2 regions of the Novacetimonas sp. GS1 genome follow, and region 2 is predicted to be linked to the other one. Evidence: riboswitches for the same ligand, from Rfam matches in the RefSeq annotation. Region 2 holds a riboswitch; the other holds the start of a gene.

Region 1 (4,212 bases), 1.5 Mb from region 2:
CGGCTTCTATCCCTGCGCAGCAGGCGGCGACGCCGGTGCTGTCGGCGCACCCGACCCTGACCTATCTCATTCCCCGGCAGGGCGCGTTGCGATGGCAGCAGGCGGTGGCGGTGCTTTCATCCTCCCAACGCAAGGACATGGCGCTGCGGTTTGCAAAATACCTGCGCACGCCGCAGGCACAGGCGCACCTTGCCACCTCCTCATGTTACTGGGGGATGCCGGCGGACATGCGCACGCCGCTCGACCCCGCGATCAAAAATGCCCTGCATTGGGAAGACCAGCCGGCACAGATCGCGGCGACACGCATGCTGCCGCAGCTGTCACCCGACATGCGCCACAGGTTGCAGGCCCTGTGGACCAGCGTGATGCAGGCCCCGTAAGACCAGACGCACGGATCATGGCAGGTGGATCATGGTGGACAGATCATGACGGACAGATCATGACGGGCGGCAGATCCCCTCCCCCACGATGATCGTCCGCAGCCCTCAGGCAGGATGGCCCTGATACCCTATATAGAGGCTGTTCAAAAAGTCAGTCTTGATAACATACTGAAATTATAAAAGTTTTTGGTGAAGCTTTTTCCAAAAAGCTTCAGAAGACGCCGCCTTACTTCGATCGAAAGGCGGCACCCAAAAACTTTTCTTTTTCATCAATGAGTTGTTTTCAAACGCTCTCGTAAAAAAGGCGTCGCATTTTCCAAAAATGCGACGCCAGCAACATCCCCGGCAACCTGTCCGGTCGCCTCAGCCGCGCACGACCCCATGGTGGCCGTGCAGTTCGGGCATACGGTCCACCAGCAGGCCGAACACAAGGCCCAGCGCCCCCCACAACACGACCTGCATGCCAAGGGCGGCCTCGCGGAAATGCCACAGCAGGGCGGCGGGGAAATCTGCCGGGACCTCGTTGATCGTGGGCAGCGCCAGTTGCAGCACCGTCACCAGCACGACAAACAGCGCACAGCCACACAGCCATGCGGACCATGCCCCCAGACGCGCCAGCAGCGCCCGTCCCGCCAGCACCGACAGGATCATCGCACAGAGCGAGAAGACGACCATTTCAAAATAGGTCGCGGTGCGTTGCCCGATTGTTTCGGGGTTCCCCACGGCGGGCGGGTTGGCGGGATATTTCAGGTCGGGCACCAGCACGACCGCCACGAACCCCGCCACCGCCAGCAACAGCGCCAGCATCCGTGGCGATACCTGTCCCACACGGCCAAACGCCACCGCAAACGCCAGCGCGAATACCCCCCCATACGCCGCGCCATACATGACGGACGCCGTCAGCAACCCGATGGAGGACTGCACCTTGCGGCTGACCAGTTCTTCTTCTGGCGGTTCACCTTCGGCCGCATCATGCGCGGCCTCGAACGCGATGGCGCGATCGACCTGGGGTTCGCCGACAATCCGCGCGAAGCCAAAGGCGAGGAACGCCGCGAGAATCCCCGCAAGCATACCGCGCAGCAGGACACGCCCGGCCATCAGGCCCGCACCGGCAAAGGGAAAAGGAAGGGAATATGCATATTCATGACTCCTGCGGGGAAATCGCGTCCCCGATGGATGGAAGAAAGGATATCATGCAAAGTATCTGGCTTGGCAGGGTGCGCGCATCGACATGATGCCATGCATGCCCGCATTACAGTGGCGCGACCGCACCGGATTTTCACCGGCTTCCTTTGCATGAAAGGCCCGTTTTCATCGCAGGGCGCACCGCACAAGTCAATGCGGGGCAAAGCCGCCCCGTCGCGCCCTGCACAGCGCATCCCCAACGGAACATCCCCAACAGGGCATCCCAAAGCCTGCATTCAGGACAGCGCATTCGGAACAATGCATCTTGGGCAACGCATTCTGGGCAACACATCCCGAACAGCCATCCGGGATGACCCGCCGATCAGGTGACAGGCAGGCGCGTGAACAGGCGCACCCTCCGCGCCCGCACATCACGCCATGCCGCGTTTACGGAAAAAACGCCGCAGGATTCTTAGAAGCTGTTTGAAAAGTCATTCTTGATAACATACTGAAATTATAAAAGTTTTTTGTGAAGCTTTTTCCAAAAAGCTTCAGAAGACGCCGCCTTATTTCGATCAAAAGGCGGCACCCAAAAACTTTTCTTTTTCATCAATGCTTTGTTTTCAAACACTCTTCTATTCATGAATCTACTGGAACTGTTTGAAAACATCCCCTTGATAATGGAAGGGGAAATTCCAGACGTTACTTTAACATTTTGAAAATACGACGATTTTCAGGACATCTCGGAAAATCTTTACCAAGAACTTTCAGGATCCCAGTGGTATATGGGGACAGATTTTACAAACAGCCTGCTCGGGAATGATCGAAATGTCCGGGCGCTGCCTGTTTGTAAAAAGGCAGCGCCTTTACACGGGGCCGTAAAAAACTTCAAAAAAACCATTGCCGTTTCAATCGGTTGCTGGTCCTGACGTTTCAAACGATCTCCTGTATTCAGGGGGCCGGGGCATGTCCCGCGCGCCATGCCCTGATCGCCTCGAGTGTGCGACGGACATGTTCGTCAGGCGAAAGCGCGCTGTAGGTAAAGATGATCTTGCCATCGGGGGCGATGACATAGGACGTGCGGCTGGCGTAATGGACCACCGGCATGCGTGAATCATACAGCCGCGCAATCGACCCCGACGGGTCGGATGCGACGGGGAAACGGCCATGGCATTCGCTGACGGAAAAACGGTCCAGCGTCTTGAGATCATCCATCGACACGCCGATCACGCTGGCGCCAAGTGCGTGGTAACTGTCCATCGCATCCGCGAATTCATGTGCCTCTATGGTGCAGCCACGCGTAAAGGCGGCGGGGTAGAAATATACCACCACCGGCCCGTTACGCAGCGCATCGGCCAGATGAAAGCTGAACTCCTTGCCTGCCTGCGCGGCGGGGGCGACGAACATCGGCGCATTGCTGCCCGCGGGCAGGGCGGCGCGCGCGGTGGACCATGCGACAATCCCGGCAAAGGACAAAACCCCCACCAGTGGCACGATAATACCCGTCCACGACCATCGCGGACGCCTGTAGAAATATTTCATTCACTTCATCCCGTCATGCATCGTGCGTCATGCGTCGTGCCCTCATGACCCGGAAATCGGTCCCATGACCTGACAGGCATGACTGCCCAGTTTCTGGCACGCCTGCAACGCGCTGGCATGCGACAGGCCCAGCAGGCGGGCGCGATAGACACGTCCCCGCCCCGCCGTGACCGAATCAACCTGTTCACGCGCGCCATGCAGCGCGGCGTTGGCGCGGGCATGCTGCAATGCCTGCAACGCCTGTCCGCGCGATCCATAGGCCCCGACCTGCACCGCCCAGTTGGCGGCATCCATGACGATGGTGGGATGCGCGCCCACCGCCGACATCGGCAACTGCCCTGCTCTGGCGCGCGCGCTCCATGCCGCACGGACGGCCGCACTTTCAGCCGACGGGGCCTCGGCCACCTGCAATGGCTGGTCCGCGCCGATCACCTGCCGCCCGCCACGCCCATGCCGGGTGCTACCCTGCGCGCGGGCCTGCGCGCGGGCCTGTGCCCTGGCCTCGATCATCAGGTCGGCCTGTGAACGGTTGACCGGCGACACACCGGCGATGCGCGGGCCGATAAAGGCCACATATTCGCGTGTTTCACGCGGCAGCGTATGGCTGCGGTCAAGGAAATCATCCAGACGCCCCGGCCCGCTGTTATAGGCCGCAAGGAACCCCGGCGAGCCATAGATGTCATACATCTGGCGCAGGTACGAAGTGCCGGCGATGATGTTGTCATGCGGTTCATAGGCATCCGGCCCAAGGTTGTAACGCCGGCGCATCTCGTCATAGGTGGGGGGCATGAGCTGCATCAGCCCCATTGCACCGGGCTGCGACGTCACGAACTGCCCATTATGGAAAAGCTGCCCGCCGGATTCACGCTGCATCACCGCACGTATCCACAGTTCGGGCACATCGAAACGCTGCGCCGCCTCGGTAATATACGGCCCCCACGGATCTTCTGGCGGACCGGGCGGGGTATAGTTCTGGCGCGCGCGGGCGCGATAGGCGTCGGCTTCCTGCATCATCTGCGCATCCGACATCGCGGCCTCGTGCGGTTTACCCGCGCAGGCCGCCAGCGCCACCAGCAGCGCCAGCGAAAGCCACCGCCCCGCCCGCGAACATGACCGCGAAAGGGGCCAGGCAGGAATTTCCGCCAGAAGCGAAGATGACATGGGC
Region 2 (4,212 bases):
TATGGTGGGTGGCACACTGGGCCTGTCGGGTGCGGTCCTGCAGGGATATCTGCGAAACCCGCTGGCGGACCCCGGTATTCTGGGCGTATCGGGTGGGGCGGCACTTGGTGCGGTATGCGTGTTTTATACCGGCCTCATGCAGCTTTCCATTGCGGCCCTGCCGCTTGGTGGCCTGACGGGGGCCCTGTGCGCGGCTGCCGTGCTGATGGGGGTGGTGGGGCGTGGCGGGACACTGGTGCTTTTACTGGCGGGGGCGGCACTCAGCAGTTTTACCGCCGCGCTGACGGCGCTGGTGCTGAACCTTGTCCCCAGTCCGTATGCATCCTTTGAAATCATGCATTGGCTTATGGGGTCACTGACTGACCGGACCTTTACCCATGTCTGGATCTGCCTGCCCGGTGTGGTGTGTGGCACGCTGTTTATGCTGTCCTGCGCACGTGCGCTCGATGCGCTGGCGCTGGGTACGGATGTGGCGGAAAGCCTTGGGTTCCGGCTTCATGCTCCATGGGGGATACAGACGCGCGTCGTGCTTGGCGCGGCTCTTGCCGTTGGGGCGTGTGTGGCGGTTTCCGGTGCGATTGGCTTTGTGGGGTTGGTGGTGCCGCATCTGTTGCGCCCGTTGACGGGGCACCAGCCTTCACGCCTGCTTGTGCCGTCCTTTCTGGGGGGCGGACTGTTGCTTCTGGCGGCGGATATGGTTGTGCGCCTGGTGGCAAGCGGGCCTGAACTACAGCTTGGCGTATTGACGGCATTGGTTGGTGCGCCGGTTTTTTTCGCCCGTGTCATCATCCTTAAAAGGAGCAGCCCATGAGCTTGCTTCATGCGTGCGGCGTCTCGCTCAGACGGGGGGAACGGGCTGTCGTTTCCGCCGCTGCCCTGACCCTGGAACGGGGGCGGGTTGTGGGCCTGATCGGACCGAACGGGGCGGGGAAAAGCACGTTCATGCGTATGCTTGCGGGGTTACAGACCCCCGATTGTGGGGAGATCCAGCTTCTTGGGCGTGACATGGGGCAGATCCCCCCCGCAATGAGGGCAAGGCAACTGGCCTTTATCCCGCAAGATGGTGGAATGCCGCCGCCGATGCCCGTCCGTAATCTGGTGGCACTTGGGCGCCTGCCACATGGACAGGCCAACATGCATGCGATAGGGCATCCTGCGGTGCAACGTGCGCTGGAGGCAACAGGCCTGCTGGACCTGTCTGCCCGTCCGGCCTGTCATCTTTCGGGTGGAGAGCGGGCGCGTATGAACCTCGCGCGTGCGCTGGCGACCGATACGTCTGTTGTTGTGGCGGATGAACCGATTGCCGCCCTTGACCCTGCCCATGCCCTGTCCATGATGCAGCTTTTCCGTGAACAGGCCGCACAAGGTAAGGGGATTGTCGTTGTGTTGCATGATCTGGTGCTGGCGACGCGGTTTTGCGATGAACTTGTGCTGATGGATGATGGCTCCATCATTCGACATGGCCCTGCAACACAGGTGCTGGATGATGATATCATGCATGCAGTGTACGGGGTAACGGTCAGGCGGATCGGGGATGCTGTCATTCCGTGGGAACTCCGTCGATAAGGCATCTTGATGTAATCCGGGCTGTTTTTGTACGAATCCGTTATTTCCCCGGATTATTGTTTGCAAAAACCTTTCAGGACATTTGCGGGGCAGGGACTGATCTGCGAATGCATTTCGAAAAAATCTTCAGGATATCTTGCATCTGGCGGAAAAATGCAGGCACTATCAACTTCTATCAAGTCGATGGTCCCGTGCGAGCGGGCTAACAGGGAACGCCGTCATGCTCCGGCCGGGTCATAAGCCCGGGAGCCAAGTCGGAGGCTGCTCCCGCAACTGTAGGCGGTATGTCGCCGGTTCATTTACCCCCATGGGGTAGGTCACTGTTTCCACGATCAAGGGAATGGGAAGGCAGGAACCGGCAGGCCATGATCCGTGAGCCAGGAGACCTGCCATCGTCATTTGCCAAGCCGTCGGACGGGATGTGCCGAAGGCGGGAGAAGCCTATGCCCATCAGGCAGGAAGCCACGTGCCATGGCGATATGGCAGGTAACGCATCCACGCGTTGCAGTTTTATGAAAATCATACGAAAAATAACGTCTTTTCTGACTGCGCCACCCCAGGTCCCGTGTGGCCGATATTGTGGGAGGCATTGAAGCGAGTATGGCACGGATTATATCGGACATAACCGCGCCGGTGCGGATGCCGCGTCTGCCCCATGATATCCGGCGTGTGCGGAGTAACCCTGATTTCTGGTATCCCGTTGCCTGGTCGCGTGAACTGCGTCGGGGCAGGGCGATCGGGGTACGTTATGCAGGGCAGCCGATTGTCGTGGTCAGGCCAGAGGCCGGTGCGATCTTTGCGCTTGATGATGTCTGTCCCCATCGTCAGGTTCCTCTGAGCAAAGGAGATGTATGTGGGGATTTTGTGCGCTGTGCATATCATGGGCTGAAATATAGCCGACGTGGACAGTGTTTTTCACCGGATATGAAAATCGAAGATGATCTGCCCCGACTGCGCACATGGGCCTGTCAGGAAAAGGACGGGCTGATTTTTGTTTTCATGGGACCGATGGAAAAGTCCGATAGTGTGCCTCTGCCGGATATTCCACGTGTGCGCGATCCGCATTATCGGACGCGTCGTTTTGGAAAAATTGTGAAATGCCATTACAGTTTCATGCATGAAAACCTGATGGACATGAACCATCAGGTCCTGCACAGCCGTCTGGTCGGAAGTATGAAACCCCGGTTCCTGGGCATGGAACGTGGTCATGATTTTGTGGAGGCGCGCTATACCTTTGCGCGTATGGCCGGCAAGCAACCCCTGAGTGAAGCCCTGATTTATGGGCAGCGTCGGAAAGAAGGGCGCAATTTTGCCTATCGCGATGTCATGACCATCCGTACGCAATATCCATATCAGGCATTGCGGATCGAGACGCAGGGCGTTGAGGAACCGGTCATGGACCTGTGGATTGCGTATGTGCCGCAGGATCGCGAGGAACAAACCAACCGTGTCTTTGGACTGTTGTCCATACGCCGGTTGAAGGTTCCGTTCATACTGGATCTGGCATGGCCGTTGCTGGTTGCCTTTACGGAACGTGTCTTTGCTGAGGATCGCGAAATTGTCGAACTTGAACAGCGGGCATGGCAGGAGCAGGGCGGTGATCGGAATCAGGAAGTTTTTCCGGTTATCATGGCCTTGCGCCAACTGCTTGTCCAAAATGGGATAAGTGCGCAAACAGCCTGAAATCAGGAACCAGGGTCTGGTGCAGCTTTTCCCCCAGGACTTCAGGGGGGGCTGCCATTTGAAAGGCGCGCGTCCGCCAGACCCTTTGTCGGGTTTTATGAATGGGTTATTTCCTGACGTTCTCTAAGATAGATTTTAATATGCCGGGTCGGGCTGATCGTGACATGTTTTGTCATGATTTATCCGCCATGGAATGGAATTGCGGCATGACCCATAATTCGGCAAAAGCAGATCCTGCCCCGTTGGGGTTGATGGGGTTTGGCATGACCACTGTCCTGCTTAACCTGCATAATTCAGGCATCGTTCCCATGGGGGGAGCTATTCTTGCAATGGGATTGGTGTTCGGCGGGGCGACGCAGTTTGTCGCCGGCCTGCTGGAATACGGAAACAGAAATACATTTGGCATGACGGCCTTCATGTCTTATGGCGCTTTCTGGCTGTCCCTCGTTGTGTTGCTGTTCTTGCCGCACTGGGGATTGGTGGCACCCTCATCACCTGCCTTGATGGGCAGCTACCTGCTGATGTGGGGCCTGTTTACTGCCATTATGACGATTGGCACGCTGCGTGCCTCGCGCATGCATCAGGTGGTGTTTTCCAGCCTGACAGTATTGTTTCTGCTGCTCGGCCTTGCCGAAATCCTTGAGCAGCCCATGTTGACGGTTATTGCCGGATATGAAGGATTATTTTGCGGGTTCAGCGCCATTTATCTGGCGGCAGTGGAATTGCTCGCAGCACAACCGGGACACGTCGCAGCTCCTGTTGCAGTTATGGTGCCGCCTGCCGAGGTTGCAGCCTGATATTGCGGTTCCGCAAACCTGTTATGGGGCAGCACATGCCCGATGATGCCCCATGACTGAATATAACCGCCCTTCGGGGCGGTTTTTTTTTGGATATGCCGCTATATCAAGGGGCTGACGGTTACGCGTATATATGTGCTTGATCGCGCGTATCCTGCGGCGCCAT

The links. A riboswitch is a leader RNA that binds a small molecule or an ion and turns the genes downstream of it on or off. The one in region 2 is predicted to bind cobalamin.
Region 1: linked by a shared signal. The riboswitch ahead of FYB92_RS04195 (CbtA family protein) and the one ahead of FYB92_RS10580 (aromatic ring-hydroxylating dioxygenase subunit alpha) in region 2 are both predicted to bind cobalamin.

The regions. Positions count from the first base shown of each region.
Region 1 is NZ_VSZP01000001.1:931,160-935,371, reverse strand. Features, by position in the region: gene FYB92_RS04200 (extracellular solute-binding protein) at 1-380, shown strand, start outside; gene FYB92_RS04195 (CbtA family protein) at 744-1,478, opposite strand; adenosylcobalamin (AdoCbl) riboswitch at 1,524-1,700, opposite strand; gene FYB92_RS04190 (peroxiredoxin) at 2,457-3,047, opposite strand; gene FYB92_RS04185 (lytic transglycosylase domain-containing protein) at 3,090-4,208, opposite strand.
Region 2 is NZ_VSZP01000001.1:2,384,502-2,388,713, reverse strand. Features, by position in the region: gene FYB92_RS10590 (iron ABC transporter permease) at 1-811, shown strand, start outside; gene FYB92_RS10585 (ABC transporter ATP-binding protein) at 808-1,566, shown strand; cobalamin riboswitch at 1,734-1,975, shown strand; gene FYB92_RS10580 (aromatic ring-hydroxylating dioxygenase subunit alpha) at 2,167-3,249, shown strand; gene FYB92_RS10575 (acetate uptake transporter) at 3,438-4,046, shown strand.